Regions from separate parts of the Stenotrophomonas sp. 112478_Sma genome, predicted to be linked through region 2. Evidence: riboswitches for the same ligand, from Rfam matches in the RefSeq annotation. Region 2 holds a riboswitch; the other holds the start of a gene.
What was found. Region 2 has a riboswitch for cobalamin ahead of metE (5-methyltetrahydropteroyltriglutamate--homocysteine S-methyltransferase). Riboswitches for the same ligand answer to the same signal wherever they lie in the genome.

Region 1: another riboswitch for cobalamin. It lies ahead of btuB (TonB-dependent vitamin B12 receptor); the one in region 2 lies ahead of metE (5-methyltetrahydropteroyltriglutamate--homocysteine S-methyltransferase).

The regions. Positions count from the first base shown of each region.
Region 1 is NZ_CM151072.1:501,817-510,292, reverse strand. Features, by position in the region: gene ACZK08_RS02345 (cytochrome c biogenesis protein DipZ) at 1-1,011, shown strand, start outside; gene msrA (peptide-methionine (S)-S-oxide reductase MsrA) at 1,026-1,763, shown strand; gene ACZK08_RS02335 (aminotransferase-like domain-containing protein) at 1,918-3,360, shown strand; gene bioD (dethiobiotin synthase) at 3,395-4,081, opposite strand; gene ACZK08_RS02325 (GAF domain-containing protein) at 4,149-4,631, shown strand; gene ACZK08_RS02320 (TfoX/Sxy family protein) at 4,628-4,990, shown strand; gene ACZK08_RS02315 (histidine phosphatase family protein) at 5,006-5,584, opposite strand; cobalamin riboswitch at 5,737-5,958, shown strand; gene btuB (TonB-dependent vitamin B12 receptor) at 6,075-7,916, shown strand; gene gph (phosphoglycolate phosphatase) at 7,944-8,476, opposite strand, start outside.
Region 2 is NZ_CM151072.1:267,395-275,870, reverse strand. Features, by position in the region: gene ACZK08_RS01195 (helix-turn-helix domain-containing protein) at 1-1,186, shown strand, start outside; gene ACZK08_RS01190 (patatin-like phospholipase family protein) at 1,547-3,394, opposite strand; cobalamin riboswitch at 3,536-3,765, shown strand; gene metE (5-methyltetrahydropteroyltriglutamate--homocysteine S-methyltransferase) at 3,985-6,282, shown strand; gene ACZK08_RS01180 (epoxyqueuosine reductase QueH) at 6,343-7,017, shown strand; gene pncA (bifunctional nicotinamidase/pyrazinamidase) at 7,073-7,699, shown strand; gene purU (formyltetrahydrofolate deformylase) at 7,722-8,476, opposite strand, start outside.

The DNA of each region.
Region 1 (8,476 bases), 230 kb from region 2:
ATGGGCCCGGCCACTGCAGGCAGCGAGGCACCGCTGCCGGTGGAAGGCACGCTGCCCGCCCTGGACGGCGCCACCGGCTGGCTCAACAGCCCACCGCTGGACGCCGCCCAGCTGCGCGGCAAGGTGGTTCTGATCGACTTCTGGACCTATTCCTGCATCAACTGCCTGCGTGCGATGCCGTTCGTGCACGAGTGGCAGCGGCGCTACCGCGATCACGGCCTGGTGGTGATCGGTGTGCACACCCCCGAGTTCGCCTTCGAACGCGACCCGCGCAACGTCATGAAGGCCGTGCAGCAGTTGAAGGTCGACTATCCCGTCGCGCTGGACAACCAGTACGCGATCTGGCGTGCGTTCAACAACCGCTACTGGCCCGCCCACTACTTCGTCGATGCGCAGGGCAACATCCGCGGCCATCAGTTCGGCGAAGGCAACTATGCGCGCTCGGAGCAGGTGATCCGCCGCCTGCTGGCCGAAGCCGGCCAGACCCGGCTGCCACCGCCGGCCGATCCGGCCGCAGCGGACCTGCAGGGCGTGGCCGCGCAGGCGGACATGGGCAACCTGCGCTCGCCGGAGACCTACCTGGGGCATGCGCGCGCCGAGCAGTTCGCCTCGCCAGGCGGGCAACGTGTGGATACGGCATTCGACTACGCGCTGCCACCCGCGCTGGCGCTGAACCAGTGGGGCCTGTCCGGCCGCTGGATCATCGACGACGAGGCGGCACGGCTGCAGCAGCCCGGAGGACGCATCGCCTTCCAGTTCCATGCCCGCGATCTGCATCTGGTGCTCGCGCCACGCCAGGACGGCACGCCGGTGCGCTTCCGCGTCTGGCTGGATGGTCGACCGTTGCCCGCGGCCGACGCCGGCAGCGACGTTGGCAGCGATGGCAGCGGCGTGATCGACGAACACCGTCTGTACCAGCTGGTGCGCCAGCGCGGCGCCGTCGCGCCACACCGCTTCGAGATCGAATTCCTCGATGCCGGCGCCCAGGCCTACGCCTTCACCTTCGGTTGATCCGGGAGGACACGATGAAGATTTCGTTCGAACAGGGGATCGCCGCCGGCATTGCCGGGCTGGTCGCTACCGCATTGATTGCCGGGGTACTGCTGGTTGATCACGGTGCCATCGCCGCGCCGCTCGAGCGCAGCGCACAGGTGCAGGTGTTGCCTGCGCCCACCGGTGAAGCCACATTCCGCGATGACGGCACGCACGCCAGCGTAGTGTTTGCCGGCGGCTGCTTCTGGGGCGTGCAGGGCGTGTTCCAGCACGTCAAGGGCGTGAGCAACGCAGTCTCGGGCTACGTCGGCGGCAGCGCGGCGGATGCGCGCTATGAGCGTGTCAGCAGCGGACGCACCGGCCACGCCGAGGCGGTGAAGGTCGACTACGACCCGCGCCAGGTGAGCTACGGCCAGCTGATGCAGGTGTTCTTCTCGGTGGTGCATGACCCGACCCAGCTCGACCGGCAAGGCCCGGACCATGGCAGCCAGTACCGCTCGGCGATCTTCGTCGATGATCCCCGCCAGCAGGCGGCCAGCCGTGCCTACATCACCCAGTTGGGCCAGGCCGGAAGCTATCGCGCGCCCATCGTCACCCAGGTGGGGAGCGGCCAGCGCTTCTATCCGGCCGAGAGCTACCACCAGAACTACATGAGCAACTATCCGCAGGCGGCCTACATTCGCTACTACGATGCTCCGAAGCTGGCGGCACTGGGCAGGCAATTCCCTGCCCTGTATCGCCGGGAGCCGGTGCTGGTGCCGATGCGTTGAGTGCATGGTGCGCCAGCCCATGCAAGAAAAAGTGGCGCGCGGCCATCCAGCCGCGCGCCCTTGAAATATCGGCGGGCACCGATCAGGCCCTGCCGACGAGGACATGCTAGGCTCGGAATCCTCATGGGTACAGCACCAGATGCGGCCGGAACCGATGGATACAGATCAACGCAGCAGCGCGTTCGCTCCTCGCTACCAGCGGCTGTCCGATGAGCTGGCCGAGGCCATCCAGGGAGGGCGCCTGCCGGTCGGCAGCCGCCTGCCATCGCTGCGGCAGATGGCAGCACAGCGTCAGCTCAGCCTCAATACGGTGATCGCCGCCTACCGCCAGCTGGAAGACGCCGGCCTGGTGGTTCCGCGGCCAAAGGCAGGTTTCGAAGTGGCGCCGCGACTGTCAGTGCCGCAACGGTCGCTGCGCGATGCGCCGTCGGCCCCCACCGCGCCGCTGCAGCAGGTGCTGATGGCACGCGTGCTGGAGGCGCAACGCCGTTCCGGGGTGATCGACCTCGCCTTCGCCGGGCCACGCGGGCGCCAGTTCTATCCTGGCGCCCAGCTGGCCCGGCACACCGCCCAGGTATTGCGCCACGGCCAGCAGACGGTCGAAACCTACGCACGCCCCAATGGCTCGCCGCGGCTGCTGGCGCAGATCGTGCGGCGCGGCCCGCGCATGGGCCTGCACACGCACAGCGATCGCCTGCTGCTGACCCACGGTGCGATGGAGGCGCTGCAGCTGGCACTGCGTGCGGTGACCCAGCCCGGCGATTCAGTGGGTATCGAAGCACCGTCGTACTTCAACCTGTATCCGCTGCTGGCCAACCTGGGCCTGCAGGCCATCGAACTGCCGACGCATCCGCAACAGGGCCTGGACGTCGATGCGTTGGAGGCGATGCTGGAGCACACACCGCTGGCCGCGCTGGTGCTGATGCCGACCGTGCACAATCCATTGGGCTGCACCATGCCGGTGGCGGCCAAGCAGCGTCTGGCCGAGCTGGTCAACGCGCGGCAGCTGCCGCTGATCGAGGATGCCGTGTACGCGGAACTGCAGTTCTGCGAGCCACCTGCGCCGCTGCTGAAGGCCTTTGACCGCGACGGCTGGGTGATGGTGGTCGGCGGTTTCTCGAAGACGCTGGCCCCGGACTATCGCATCGGCTGGCTCGACGGCGGGCGCTTCGCTGAACGCATCGCCCTGCTGAAGTTCCAGTCCACGGGCGGCGAGCCGCAGTTGCTGGGTGATGCCGTGGCCGCGTACCTGGAAGGGAGCGGATACGAACATCACCTGCACCGCATGCGGCGCCTGTATCGCGAGCAGGTGGGACGGCTGCGCCAGCTGGTGGCCGAGCATTTCCCGCCCGGCACACGCGCCACGGAACCACAGGGTGGCTTCCTGCTGTGGCTGGAACTGCCGGGCGTGGACACCCGCGCACTGTTCGAGCGGGCGCTGGAAGAGGGCATCGTGTTCATGCCCGGCCAGGTGTATTCGCGCGGTCCGCGCTACCGGCACTGCCTGCGGCTGTCGTGCTGCCAGACCTTCGACGCACGTTTCATCGCTGCCGTGGAGCGCCTGGGCGCCCTCGCGCGGGAGCTCGCGGCCGGTTGATCGCAGCGGGTCGCAGGCTCCGCTCTACGGGAACTCAGCCCTCATGCAGGTGCATCGCCAGGGCCTGAGCATCGGCGCCCGGCAGGTGCGGCAGCCGTCCCCAGCATGGCATCGGCAACCGCTGCACCAGCGTGGCCACGTTCTCGTCCTGGCGCTGCATGGCCGGATCGATGTGATTGCCGATCCAGCCCAGGCACTCCACGCCGCTGGCCTGCAAGGAGTGCGCGGTCAATCTCGCGTGGTTGACGCAGCCCAGCCGCAGGCCGACCACCAGCACGACCGGCAGACGCAGTGCCCGCATGATGTCGAGCTGGTCCAGGTGGACGGAGACCGGCGCCAGCCATCCCCCTACGCCTTCCACCACCACCACGTCGGCGGTGGCACGCAGGCGCTCGAACGCGGCGACGATCGGTGCCAGGGCGATGTCCACCCCGTCCTCGGCCGCCGCCAGTTCGGGAGCGATCGGCTGCCGCAGGGCATAGGGATTCACGTCGACGTAGTCCGGCACCGGCCGACTGGCCGCCTGCAGCGCCAACGCATCCTCGTTGCGCAGGCCCTGCCCCAGATCCTGGCTGCCACTGGCCACAGGCTTCATTCCGACCGCTCGCAGGCCACGCCGGCGCAGGGCGTGCAGCAGCGCGGTGCTGGCCGCCGTCTTGCCGATCTCGGTATCGGTGCCGGTGACGAACAGCGCGGATGGCAGGGCAGCGGGCAACGGCATCAAAGGCTCCAGCGGGGCAACAGAGCGTGCATTATCGCTGGCCCGGCACGCTTGCTAGACTGCGGTCATGTTCGCCAATGCCTCGCTCACCGGCAGCAAGCCGGAACAATACGCCCAGTTGCTTGAACAGGCCCGTGGCCTGGTCCATGGAGAGTCCGACCGCATCGCCAACGCGGCCAATCTCTCGGCGCTGGTCTTCCACGCCCTGCCCGACCTGAACTGGGTGGGCTTCTATCTCTACGATGGCCAGGAGCTGGTGGTCGGCCCGTTCCAGGGGCTGCCGGCCTGCGTGCGCATTCCGCTGGACAAGGGCGTGTGTGGTGCCGCGGCCCGCCAGCGCGTGACCCAGCGCGTCGACGATGTCGATGCCTTTCCGGGCCACATCGCCTGCGACTCGGCCTCCCGCTCGGAACTGGTCGTTCCGCTGCTGCGCGGCGATGAACTGATCGGAGTCTTCGACATCGACAGCCCGAAGACCGGTCGCTTCGATGCCGATGACCAGGCCGGACTGGAAGCCATCGCGCGCGTCTTCGTCGAGGCGTTGGGATGAGTGCGCCGAAGCTGCGCAACATCGGTCCGAAAAGTGCGGCGTGGCTGCGCCAGGTCGGTCTGCGCAGCCGTGACGATCTGGCCGCCGTCGGCGCGGTGGGTGCCTTCGTCAAGGTCAAGCGCGCCGGCTTCAAGCCCAGCCTGAACCTGCTCTACTCGCTGGAAGGGGCCCTGCTGGACTGCCATTGGCAGGAACTGGGCGAGCCGCAGCGCGAGGCGCTGGTGCAGGACTACGAAGCGCGCATCGCCGCGCACCCGCTGAAGGCGGCCGGCCCGGCCTCGGGGCCGGTGCACGAGCAGCGTTTCGACGCAGACGACGACGCAGAAGAAGACGTGACCGGAAGCGCCGACGAGGACTGATCGGCGCCGGCCGGATCAGGGCTGCTGCAACTCCAGCAGCTCGCCCATCAGGCCAGCCTCGCCACGCTCCAGCCTGACCCGCAGGCGCGTACCGTGGTCGATGCGCAGCGCCCAGCACAGCGACATCGGCAGGCCGCAGACCTGTGACAGCACCATGCGCAGCGGGCCACCGTGGCTGACCACGACGGTCGGCAGCGGGTCGTCATCGTCGAGCAGGCGGTCGAGCGCACGCGCGATGCGCCGCTCGAAGTGCCCCCAGCTTTCGCCGTTGGGCGGCGGATACGCATGCGGATCAGCATGGAATGCCGCCAGCGCCTGCTCCGGCAGGTCGAACAGTGCCTGCCCGTCCCAGTCGCCGAAGTCGAGTTCTTCCCACTCCTCGTCCGCATCCACGTCCAGCCCGCGCGGGGTGGCCAGCGCCATCGCTGTGTGCAGTGACCGCAGGCGGGGCGAGCTGATCACCCGCTCCCAGGGCTGCGTGGCGTAGGCCTCCACCAGTTCCTGTGGCAGGCGGGCCAGCTGCGGTGGATCGCTGCGGCCATCGAGGTACTCGTCGCGACCGTTGCCGGCGTGGCGGACCAGGTCGAGGATCATGCATGCGTCCTGTGCAGGCAACGCGGGGACAGCGGAAAACGGGCGGACATCGGCAACGGCACCACGGGATCAAGCAGCAATTCTAGTGGCTGGGGATCATCAGCTCCACAGACATTGCCGCATATACGCCGCACCGGGCATGCCGATGCCGTAGACTGCGCGCACTTCCAGGTGACCTGCGGCATGGCCGGCAGGTTGAAACGGGAAGCCGGTGACGCGTGAACCCACGCCATGCCGGCGCTGCCCCCGCAACGGTAAGCACGTCAGTTCCAGGCAATACCGCCACTGTGCCAACAGCATGGGAAGGCGCCTGGACGGTGGCCTCGCGCCGCCTGGCGGCAAGCCCGGAGACCGGCCCGGAAGCCTCAGGTCGCGATGCGGTGGGCATGGCGCTGGATGTCCGCAGCAATGCCTGCGGCATCGGCGCTTGCCTGCCTCCGCGGCTCCTCCCCTTCGCCACGCGGGCGTGCGTGGCACCTGGAGTCCCCCGATGAAGCTGCAGTCCCGATTGCTTTCCCTGGCCGTATTGGCCGCCCTGCCCGCGTTGGCCCAGGCCGATGATGGCGCCCGCGCGCTCGATCCCATCCTGGTCACGGCCACCCGCACCCCCATCGCCCTGCAGGACAGCATCGCGCCTGCGCAGGTGATCGACCGGACGCAGATCGAGTCCAGCCAGGCCACTTCGCTGCAGGACCTGCTGCGTGGCCGCGCCGGCATCAACCTCACCAACGCCGGCGGCCTGGGCAAGCAGAGCTCGCTGTTCCTGCGCGGCACCAACTCCGGCCACACGGTGGTGCTGGTCGACGGCGTGCGCATCAACAGCGCCGATCTCGGCCTGGCGATGATCCAGGACCTGCCGCTGGCGCAGATCGAACGCGTGGAGATCGTGCGCGGCCCGCAGTCCAGCCTGTATGGCGCCGACGCCATCGGCGGTGTGATCCAGATCTTCACCCGCCGCAACCAGGGCGACTTCGCGCCACATCTGCAGCTGGGCGGTGGCAGCAATGGCCTGCGTGAGGCCAGCGGCGGCATCGGTGGCAGCAGCGAACGCGGCTGGTTCGGCGCCGACATCGCCTACCAGCATTCCGATGGCATCGATGCCTGCCGGGGCTCGGCCACGCTGTTCACCGGCTGCTTCGCCAACGAGCCCGACCGCGACGGCTACCGCAACCTCTCCAAGAGCCTGCGCGGCGGCTACAACTTCAACGAGCAGTGGACGGTGGAGGGCAGCGCGCTGCGCGCCGACGGCCAGAACCACTACGACGGCTACTACAACTACTCCGAGACGCGCCAGCAGGTACTGTCCGGCAAGGTCCGCTACACGCCGGCCGAACGGCTGGTGCTGACCGCCAACGTCGGTCGCAGTGACAACGAATCGGACAACGTCGGCGCGGACGGCGTGCATGGCAGCGCGCAGACGCATCGTGACAGCGCGTCGCTGCAGGGCGACTTCGGCGTGGCCGAAGGCCAGCTGCTGAGTGCCGGTGTGGACTGGAGTGAGGACAACCTGGACGGCAGCAGTGCCGGCTATCGTGTCGACAGCCGTCGCAACACCGGTGTGTTCATGCAGTACCAGGGGCGCTTCGGCCGGCACCAGCTGCAGGCCAGCGCGCGCAACGACGACAACCAGCAGTTCGGCAACCATGCCACCGGCAGCATCGGCTGGGCGATGGAGCTGGATCACGGCCTGCGCATCAACGCCAGCTACGGCACGGCCTTCAAGGCACCCACCTTCAGCGACCTGTATGACCCGTGGAGCGGCGTGCCGACACTGGATCCTGAGAAGTCGAAGAGCGCCAACCTGGGCATTTCGCAGCAGGGCCAGGGCTGGCGCTGGGGCCTGGATGTGTACGAGACCCGCATCGATGACCTGATCACCTACGATGCAGCCACCTTCAGGATGCAGCAGGTGGAGAAGGCGCGCATCCGTGGTGCCGAACTGACCGGCAGCGTCGTGCTGGCCGGCTTCGACATCGCTGCACAGCTGAGCTACACCGACCCGCGCAACCGCACGAACGGCAGCAGCCAGTTCGACAACTGGCTGCCGCGCCGTGCACAGCAGACGGCACGGCTGGATGTGGATCGCCGCTTCGGCGCATTCCGTGCCGGCCTGACCGTACAGGGTGCGGGCAAGCGCTATGACGATGCCGCCAACACGGTGAAGGTCGGCGGCTATGGCACGTTGGATCTGCGCGCCGAGTACGCGCTCACGCCATCGTGGTCGCTGCTGGCCCGGGCAACCAATGTGTTCGACCGCAGGTACGAGACCGTGGCGTGGTTCAACCAGCCGGGCCGCGAGTATCAGCTGAGCGTGCGCTACCAGCCGAAATGAGCAGGCGCGCCGGGCGCAGGCCCGGCGCTATACCGGGATGCGCGCGGCCAGGCCCGGCAGTTCGCGCAGATCGTCGATCACCGCCACCGCAGCTGCGGTGGCCAGGTCCAGGCCACGCGGATAACCGTAGCGCACCAGCACGATCGGCATTCCCGCGTCTTCCGCCGCGCGGTAGTCGGTCAACGAATCACCCACCATCAGGCATGCATCCACCGGCACGCCGAAGTGTGCCGCGATGTGCCGCAGTGGTTCGCCGCTGGGCTTGCGCTGCGGCAGCGAATCGCCGCCCAGCACCAGCGCGAACGCATCGCCGATGCCCAGATGCTGCAGCAGCGGCGGCACCAGCGCTGCAGGCTTGTTGGTGCAGATGGCCAGCGGCACAGCGCGTTCCCGCAGCTGCGCCAGTGCTTCGGCCACACCGTCGAACAGGCGTGGGCTGCGCAGCAGGCACTCACGGTAATGCACCATGAACACCGGCATGACCTCGGCCAGATCGACCTGCCGCCCTGCGGCGTGCACGGCCTGCTCGACCAGCCGGCGGACACCGTCGCCAATCCAGC
Region 2 (8,476 bases):
GGGCGACGTTTCCGCCCTGTTCGACGAGGATGAACCCGCGGCATTGCAGGAATCATTGGCCGAAACCCTGCGGGACCTGGGGCTGGCCGACGTCAGTGCCACCGAGCTGCGGGCACTGGCCGGCAACCTGCCGCAGGTGAGCCGGGCGCTGCTGGACCTGCATCGCCGCCACCTGGCGTTGCGGGAACATGCCGCCGCACTGGAGTTTCAGCTGGGCGAACCCGGTGCCGGCAGCACCCTGCCGGCGGGCGACCAGGTGCGCGAGTTCTTCAACCGCATGCACAACCACATCCCGGAGCTGGATGAGCTGGCCGAGCGGTTATTCGCCGAATGGGGACTGTCGCCGGGGCACGTCGCCCCGCGCCTGCGCCAGTTGCTGGCCGATCGCCACGGCGTGCTGGTGGAAGTGACTGCCTTGCAGGCCGGGCGCGAGAAGCGCCACTACGATGCCGGTGCCCGCCGGCTGTGGCTGCCGGACTATTTGGAGCCGGGCCAGCAGGCCTTCCAGATGGCCGCCGAACTTGCACTGCACGGCTACCTGCCGCAGATCGATACGGTGATTGCCCGCGCCGGATTCAGCGACGAGGCGCGCATCGCGCAGGCGCGCATCGGCCTGTCGAACTATTTCGCCGGGGCCCTGGTAATGCCCTACCTGCGCTTCCTGCGTGCGGCCGAAGCCAGCAGCTACGACATCGAGCTGCTGGCGCACCAGTTCGGTGTCGGCTTCGAAGCAGTCTGCCACCGGCTGAGCACGCTGGCCCGCCGCAGCGCGCCCGGCCTGCCGTTCTTCTTCATCCGTGTGGACCGCGCCGGCAACGTCTCCAAGCGTCACTCGGCCACCGACTTCCACTTCTCGCAGGTGGGTGGCTCATGCCCGCTGTGGATCGTCTACGAGGCGTTCAACCAGCCCGGCCGCATCCTGACCCAGACCGCGCGCATGCCCGATGGGCGTCGCCACTTCTGGCTGGCCCGGCAGGTCAGCAGCGGCCCGGTTGGTCACGGCCAACCACGCAAGACCTTCGCAGTAGCGCTGGGCTGCGACCTGCAGCATGCCGAGCGGCTGGTGTATTCGCTGGGGCTGGATGTGCAGAGCCCGGGCAATTCGGTGTCGATCGGCCCGGGTTGCCGGGTGTGCCCGCGCGAGGACTGCATGCAGCGCGCGTTCGCGCAGCTGCCGGGGCGATAGGGTTGGTTCGGCAGGGCTGCGCCCTGCACCTGCACAGGCCGAAGCAACGGCAACGGCAAAAGCTGGCATTCCGTGGGATGGCGGGGCGGGTCCGGTTGCGGGGGACGGCGCAAGTACGTCCATGTAGCCTCGGTCGCGCCATCCATGGCGCTCACGCCCCCGCAACCGGACCCACCCCGCCTTCGACAGATCTCCGCAAGCTGTCAGAACGACGCATTGCCCTGGTGGGTGTCGACCTTGGTCGACACGGTTGAATCCTGGCGATGAGCCACCGCAGGGATCAGATCGTGCCGACCAAGGTCGGCACCCACCAGACAAGGTCGGCACCCGCCGGAACAGTTCAATCGGCTGCGGCAGCGGTCAGTAGATCGGCGTCACCTTCATCTGCGGCAGCGGCCGTGGTGCGCCGTCGGTGAGGTCCGGGCCAAGATCCTCCCAGCTGCGGCCCTGCTCCACCATCAGCCCCCACAACTGCTGTGACGCCAGCCGCTTGTCCTCCGAGCCCAGCTTGTACGACGGTGGCGACGGCACGCCGGCAGCCACCATCGTGTACGCCGCCCGATAGGCCAGCACCTGCTGCGCGGGATCGTCGGTACGCGCCACTTCCAGCGTGTAACGCTGGTAGGCCGAGGCCAGGTTGCGCCAGCGGATCCAGTAGTGATTCTCGAAGGAGAACGCGCAGAAGCGCGCACCGGCCAGGCTGCCCTTGTCGGCGATGCGGGTCAGCACCTCCTGCGGCATGTCCAGGTTCATGCCGCCCTCATCACCCTGCAGCGTCACGTGCACGATGCGGTCGCGATAGCCCGGAGCACGCGCCTGCAGCAGGTCGCGCCAGTTCTGCATGGTTGCCACCACCGCGAACAGGAAACGGCCGAGCTCGCCGGCGGCCACCGGTGCGGCGATGGACTGGTAGGTGCGTTGCCAGCCATGACGGTTTTCGCTGGGCAGGAACACCGATCGCTCCAGCGCCTGCCGTGCATTGCCGCCGGAACCGACCTCCTCCGCATGCTGTGGATAGACCAGGTTGATGGCGAAGGTCGGCCAGCGCGGAAGCGCCGCGTCGAACAGATGGATCGGGAAGTTGCTGCTGATGCCCCCATCGGAGAACCAGCAGATCCGGAAGGCGGTGATCACCGGGCCGCAGGCCTGGCCGGCACTGGTCAGCCCCTCCATGCTGTCGGCCACGTTGTGTTCCGGATCGGAGGCGGTCGCTCCAGGCTCGCAGCGGCGCTCGCGGCGCGAGGGCTCATGCAGCGGCACTGCGCTGATCAGCAACGGGAAACTCAGACTCATCCGCGTTGCCACCAGTACCGGCAGCTGCGGCCCCTGCGGCAGGCGGTAATAGAGTCGTCCATCCACGCCCAGCGGCGGACCCGCATGGTTGACCAGCCACTGCACCACGCTGGCCGGGAACAGCTGGTCGAACTCTTCGCGCAGGAACCAGAACTGCGCGCCGCCCAGCGGCAGCGTGCGGGGTTCGTTGTGCGATACGCAGGTGGTGATCATCTGCAGGGTGATGGCATGCGGGCTGTCCGGCTCGTCGGCATAGCGCGGCGCATCGTGCAGGTCGGCAAAGGTGAGCGGCACATCGGCCGGCTTGCCTGACAGCTGCTGCAGGCAGCCGTGCAGCCATTCCGTCAGCGCCGGCCGGCGCGCGTCGCTGCCGAGGCCGCTGCACAGGCCCAGCAGATTGCGTCGTGCCACCCGCGCGACCCGCAGCGCGGCCCCGGCCACGCCAGCGCCGTAGGCGCACAGCAGGGACGGCAGCAACGTTGCCGCCACTCCACTCCAGCCGCCGCCCCACGCGCCCAGCGCGAGCAGCAATGCCAGCGACACCAGCACTTCCAGCGGCGCGATCTGGAACACGGCGATGGCCAGGCACAGCAGCTTGCGGGGCCAGCCTGCATTGCCGGTCAGCACCACCAGCAGCCGATAGGCTGCACGCGCGCCGCGCGCCGGCTGGAACAGACCGTAGATGAACCCGCGCCGCGACAGCTGCGCCGACACCGCCGACAATCCACCGTACCCGGCATCGCCGGGCAGCGGCTCGCCCGCCTGCTGGCGGCGATCACCATAGGCCGCCGCAGCAGCCACCGCGGCGGCGATGGCGCCTGCCGAGGTGCCACCGATGCTCTTGAAGCGATACTCGCGCGCCAGCGCCAGTACCGCATTGGGGTACACGATGCCGCTGGTGATGCCACCTTTCATGACCAGATCGCAGTACTTCGCCGCCACACGTCACCTCCCGTCCGTCGGTTGCCAGTATCGCAAGCCGGCCTCTCACTGCCTGAGAAAGGCGCCACATCCCGGTGGTGTGATGCCGGGCCTTGACCATTGCTGCCAACCGGCCTACCTTGTGCACGCCGAAGGTATTCATCTCTTCATGCGAATGAAGGGATGAATTTAAACGGGAATCCGGTGAAGGCGCTTCGCGCGCCCATTCCGGAGCTGCCCCGCAGCGGTGAATGGAAACGAATCCTGCCAACAGCACTGGGCTCGCGCCTGGGAAGCGGCAGGTAGTAGGTGGGCTGCGGCCCGCGTCCAACAGCCCGAATACCGGCCCCGGCCGGGGGACACGACCGTCCCCTGACTCGACCTGGAATCTCCGCGGGGAGGTTGCCGGGGCCGTCGTCGTCCTGCGGCTGCAGGGTGCGCGGCCACGTGCGTCCTTCTCACGGCATCCGGTTCGCCCGCGGGGGCGAAGGTCGCTGGCAAGACGCCCGTGGGCCGGCAACGGCACGCGTCGTCCTGCGGTTCCTTCGTTCCTCAATGCCGACATGCAATGAGGACACGCTGCAATGACCACTGTTACCAACCTGGGCTTTCCCCGCATCGGCGCCAAGCGCGAACTGAAGCGGGCGCTCGAACGCCACTGGGCCGGCGAGGACGACGCCGCCACCCTGCAGGCCACCGCCGCGGCGCTGCGTGCCCGGCACTGGCAGCTGCAGATCGAGGCCGGCGTCGATGTACCGCCGAGCAACGACTTCAGCCTGTACGACCAGGTGCTCGACACCGCATGGCTGTTCGATGCCATTCCCGAACGCTACCGCGAACTGGCCGCGCACGATCCACTGGCCGCCTACTTCGCCACGGCCCGTGGCCTGCAGCGCGATGGCATCGACCTGCGCGCGCTGGAGATGACCAAGTGGTTCGACACCAACTATCACTATCTGGTGCCGGAACTGCACGCGGGCCAGGCCTTCGCCCTGCGCGGTGACAAGCCGCTGGCCGAGTTCAACGAGGCCAGGGCGCTGGGCATCCACACCCGTCCGGTGCTGCTGGGACCGGTGAGCTTCCTGCTGCTGTCCAAGACCACCGACGGCAGCGCCGCGCTGGACCTGCTGGATGCCCTGCTGCCGGCCTATGTGCAGCTGCTCGGCCAGCTGGCCGACGCCGGTGCCGACTGGGTGCAGCTGGATGAGCCGCTGCTGGTGCAGGATCTCGACGCCGGTGCGCAGGCAGCCTATGAGCGCGCCTATGCCCGGTTGGCCACGGCACGGCGCCCGAAACTGCTGGTCGCGACCTATTTCGGTGCGCTCGAGGACAACCTGGCGTTGGCCACCGGCCTGCCGGTGGACGGACTACACGTGGACCTGGTGCGCGCGCCGGAGCAGCTGGACGCCGTGCTGAAGGCGCTGCCGGCCGAGCGCGTGCTGTCGGCCGGCCTGGTCAACGGCCGCAACATCTGGCGCACCCATCTGGACAACGCACTGATCCTGGCCCGGTTTGCCCAGGTGGACCGCGGCGCCGACCGGCTCTGGCTGGCACCGTCCTGTTCCCTGCTGCACACGCCCGTGGATCTTGCGCTGGAAAAGAAGCTTGATGACGAACTGAAGGGCTGGCTGGCGTTCTCCCGGCAGAAGCTGCAGGAACTGCGCCTGCTGGCCGACGCGCTCGATGGCAGGGCGGATGCGGAAGCGGGCCTGGCTGCCAATCGCGCTGCGCTGGAGGGGCGTCGTCGCTCGCCACGCGTGCACAACCCGGCCGTGGCCGCACGCCTGGCCGCGCTGACCGTGGCCGATGCGCAGCGGCACACCGCCTACCCACAGCGCCGCATCGCGCAGCATGCGGCGCTGCAGCTGCCGCTGCTGCCCACCACCACGATCGGTTCCTTCCCGCAGACGCTGGAGGTGCGCGAGGCACGCGCCCGGCACAAGTCCGGCAAGCTGGGCCTGGCCGAGTACGAGGCCTTCCTGGAACAGCAGACCGCGCATGCGGTACGCGTGCAGGAAGCGCTGGGCCTGGACGTGCTGGTCCACGGTGAGTTCGAGCGCAACGACATGGTCGAGTACTTCGGCGAGCAGCTGGAAGGCTTCGCATTTACCGGCAACGGCTGGGTGCAGAGCTATGGCTCGCGCTGCGTCAAGCCGCCGGTGATCTTCGGCGACGTCAGCCGCCCGCAGCCGATGACGGTGCGCTGGTCCAGTTACGCGCAATCGCTCACCGACAAGCCGATGAAGGGCATGCTGACCGGTCCGGTGACGGTACTGCAGTGGTCGTTCGTGCGCGACGACCAGGAACGCGATGTGACCTGCCGGCAGATCGCGTTGGCCCTGCGGGACGAAGTGCAGGACCTGGAAGCAGCCGGCATCGGCGTGATCCAGGTGGACGAGCCGGCCATCCGCGAGGGGTTGCCGTTGCGCCGTGCTCACTGGCGCGCCTACCTGGACTGGGCGGTGGAATCGTTCCGCATCAGTACCAGCGGCGTGCGCGATGCCACCCAGATCCACACCCACATGTGCTATTCGGAGTTCAACGACATCATCCACTCGGTGGCGGCAATGGACGCGGACGTGATCTCGATCGAGACCTCGCGCTCGCGCATGGAACTGCTGGATGCCTTCGTGAAGTTCAACTATCCCAACGAGATCGGCCCGGGCGTGTATGACATCCACTCCCCCCGCGTGCCGGACAAGGCGGAGATGGTGGACCTGCTGCGCAAGGCGCTGGCCGTGCTGAAGCCGGAGCAGCTGTGGGTCAACCCGGACTGCGGGCTGAAGACCCGTGGCTGGCCAGAAACCCGCGCTGCACTGCAGGCACTGGTTGCCGCCGCAGTGGAACTGCGTGCCGAGCACACCGACGCCCGCGTCGCCTGACCTGTCTCTCCACCCCGATGCACGGGCCGCCGCCGTTGCCGGCGGTCCGTGCGGTACCTGATGATGACCGAGCTCCAACGCCCCACCCTGTCCCTGCCCGCCGACGGCAAGCGCCTGCTGCTGCATTCGTGCTGTGCGCCCTGCTCCGGCGAAGTGATGGAGGCGATCACCGCCTCCGGGATCGACTACGCGATCTTCTTCTACAACCCCAACATCCATCCGGTGAAGGAATACGAGCTCCGCAAGCAGGAGAACATCCGCTTCGCCGAGCAGCATGGCGTCCCCTTCATCGACTGCGACTACGACACCGACAACTGGTTCAGCCGCGCGCGCGGCATGGAGAACGAACCCGAGCGCGGCATCCGCTGCACGATGTGCTTCGACATGCGCTTCGAGCGCACGGCGCTGTACGCGCATGAGCACGGCTACGACACCATCAGCTCGTCGCTGGGCATCTCGCGCTGGAAGAACATGGCGCAGATCAATGACTGCGGCATCCGCGCCGCGGCGCGCTACGAGGGCCTGCAGTACTGGGATTACAACTGGCGCAAGGGCGGTGGTGCCAGCCGCATGATCGAGATCAGCAAGCGCGAGCGGTTCTACCAGCAGGAGTACTGTGGCTGCGTGTACTCGCTGCGCGATGCCAACCGGCACCGCCGGGAGACCGGCCGCGAGCGGATCCGGATCGGGCTGCTGTATTACGGCCAGGACAACGAAACGCCGCAGGGCGATTGACGTGTGGCGAGGGGGCGGCCACGCTGGTCGCCTCTTCCGCCGCGCTGGAACGTCCATGCCCACCCTGCCCGCCACTGTCGCCCTGCTGGTGATCGATCTGCAGCCGGACTTCATGCCCGGTGGCGCGCTGGCCTGCGACCGTGGCGATGCGCTGGTCGCGCCGATCGCGCAGCTGCTGGCGCAGCGCCGCTACCGCACCGTAGTGGCCACCCAGGACTGGCATCCCGCGGACCATGCTTCGTTCGCCAGCCAGCACCCCGGCCATCGTCCGTTCGAAACGATCCTGCTGCATGCGCAACCGCAGACCCTGTGGCCGGACCACTGCGTGCAGGGCAGCGCCGGTGCCGCCCTGCATCCGCAGGTGGACTGGAACATGGCCGACCTGATCCTGCGCAAGGGCACCCGCCAGCAGGTGGATTCCTACAGCGCCTTCCGCGAGAACCACGGCCCCGATGGCGGGCGCCCCGCCACCGGCCTGGCCGGCTGGCTGCATGAGCGCGGCATCGACGAGGTGCACGTCTGTGGCCTGGCCCGCGACTACTGCGTGCTGTGGAGCGCGCAGGACGCAGCCACGTCCGGCTTCAGGGTGAAATTCCTCTGGGACCTGACCCGGCCGGTGACCGAGGCCAACGACGGGATGGTGCGCGAAGCACTGGGCACTGCGGGGATCGGGATCCTCTGACGCACGTCCGGCCGGGCAGGTATCAGCGGAACACCACCGTGCGGTGCCCGTTGAGCAGGATGCGGTGCTCCACATGGCGGCGCACGGCACGCGCCAGCACCTGCGATTCGGTATCGCTGCCCAGGCGTACCAGGTCGCGCGGCGTCATCGCATGATCGACCCGGGCCACGTCCTGTTCGATGATCGGACCTTCGTCCAGATCCTCGGTGACATAGTGCGCGGTGGCGCCGATGATCTTTACCCCGCGCGCGTGCGCCTGGTGATAGGGCTGCGCGCCCTTGAAGCTGGGCAGGAAGCTGTGATGGATGTTGATCGCCCGGCCGGCCAGCGCGCGGCACAGGGTGGGTGAAAGAATCTGCATGTAGCGCGCCAGCACCACCAGGTCGATACGCTCGTGTTCGACCAGATCGATGATCTGCTGCTCCTGCACCGCACGCGTATCCGCGTTCACCGGCAGATGGTGGAACGGCACGCCGTAGGACGCAGCCAGCGGTGCGAAATCGGCATGGTTGGACACCACTGCCGCGATATCCACTTTCAGCTGCCCGCTGTGCGCGCGGAACAGCAGGTCATTCAGGCAGTGGCCCTGCTTGCTGACCAGCACCAGCAGGCGCGCACGACGCCGACCGTCCTGCAGCTGCCAGTCCATGCCGAACTCGCGGGCCAGTGCCGCCATGGACGCATGTACCGTGTCCAGGGGCAGGCTGGCGCCGCGGTCGAAATGCACGCGCAGGAAGAAGCGGCCGCTTTCCTCGTCGCCGAACTGCTGGGCGTCGA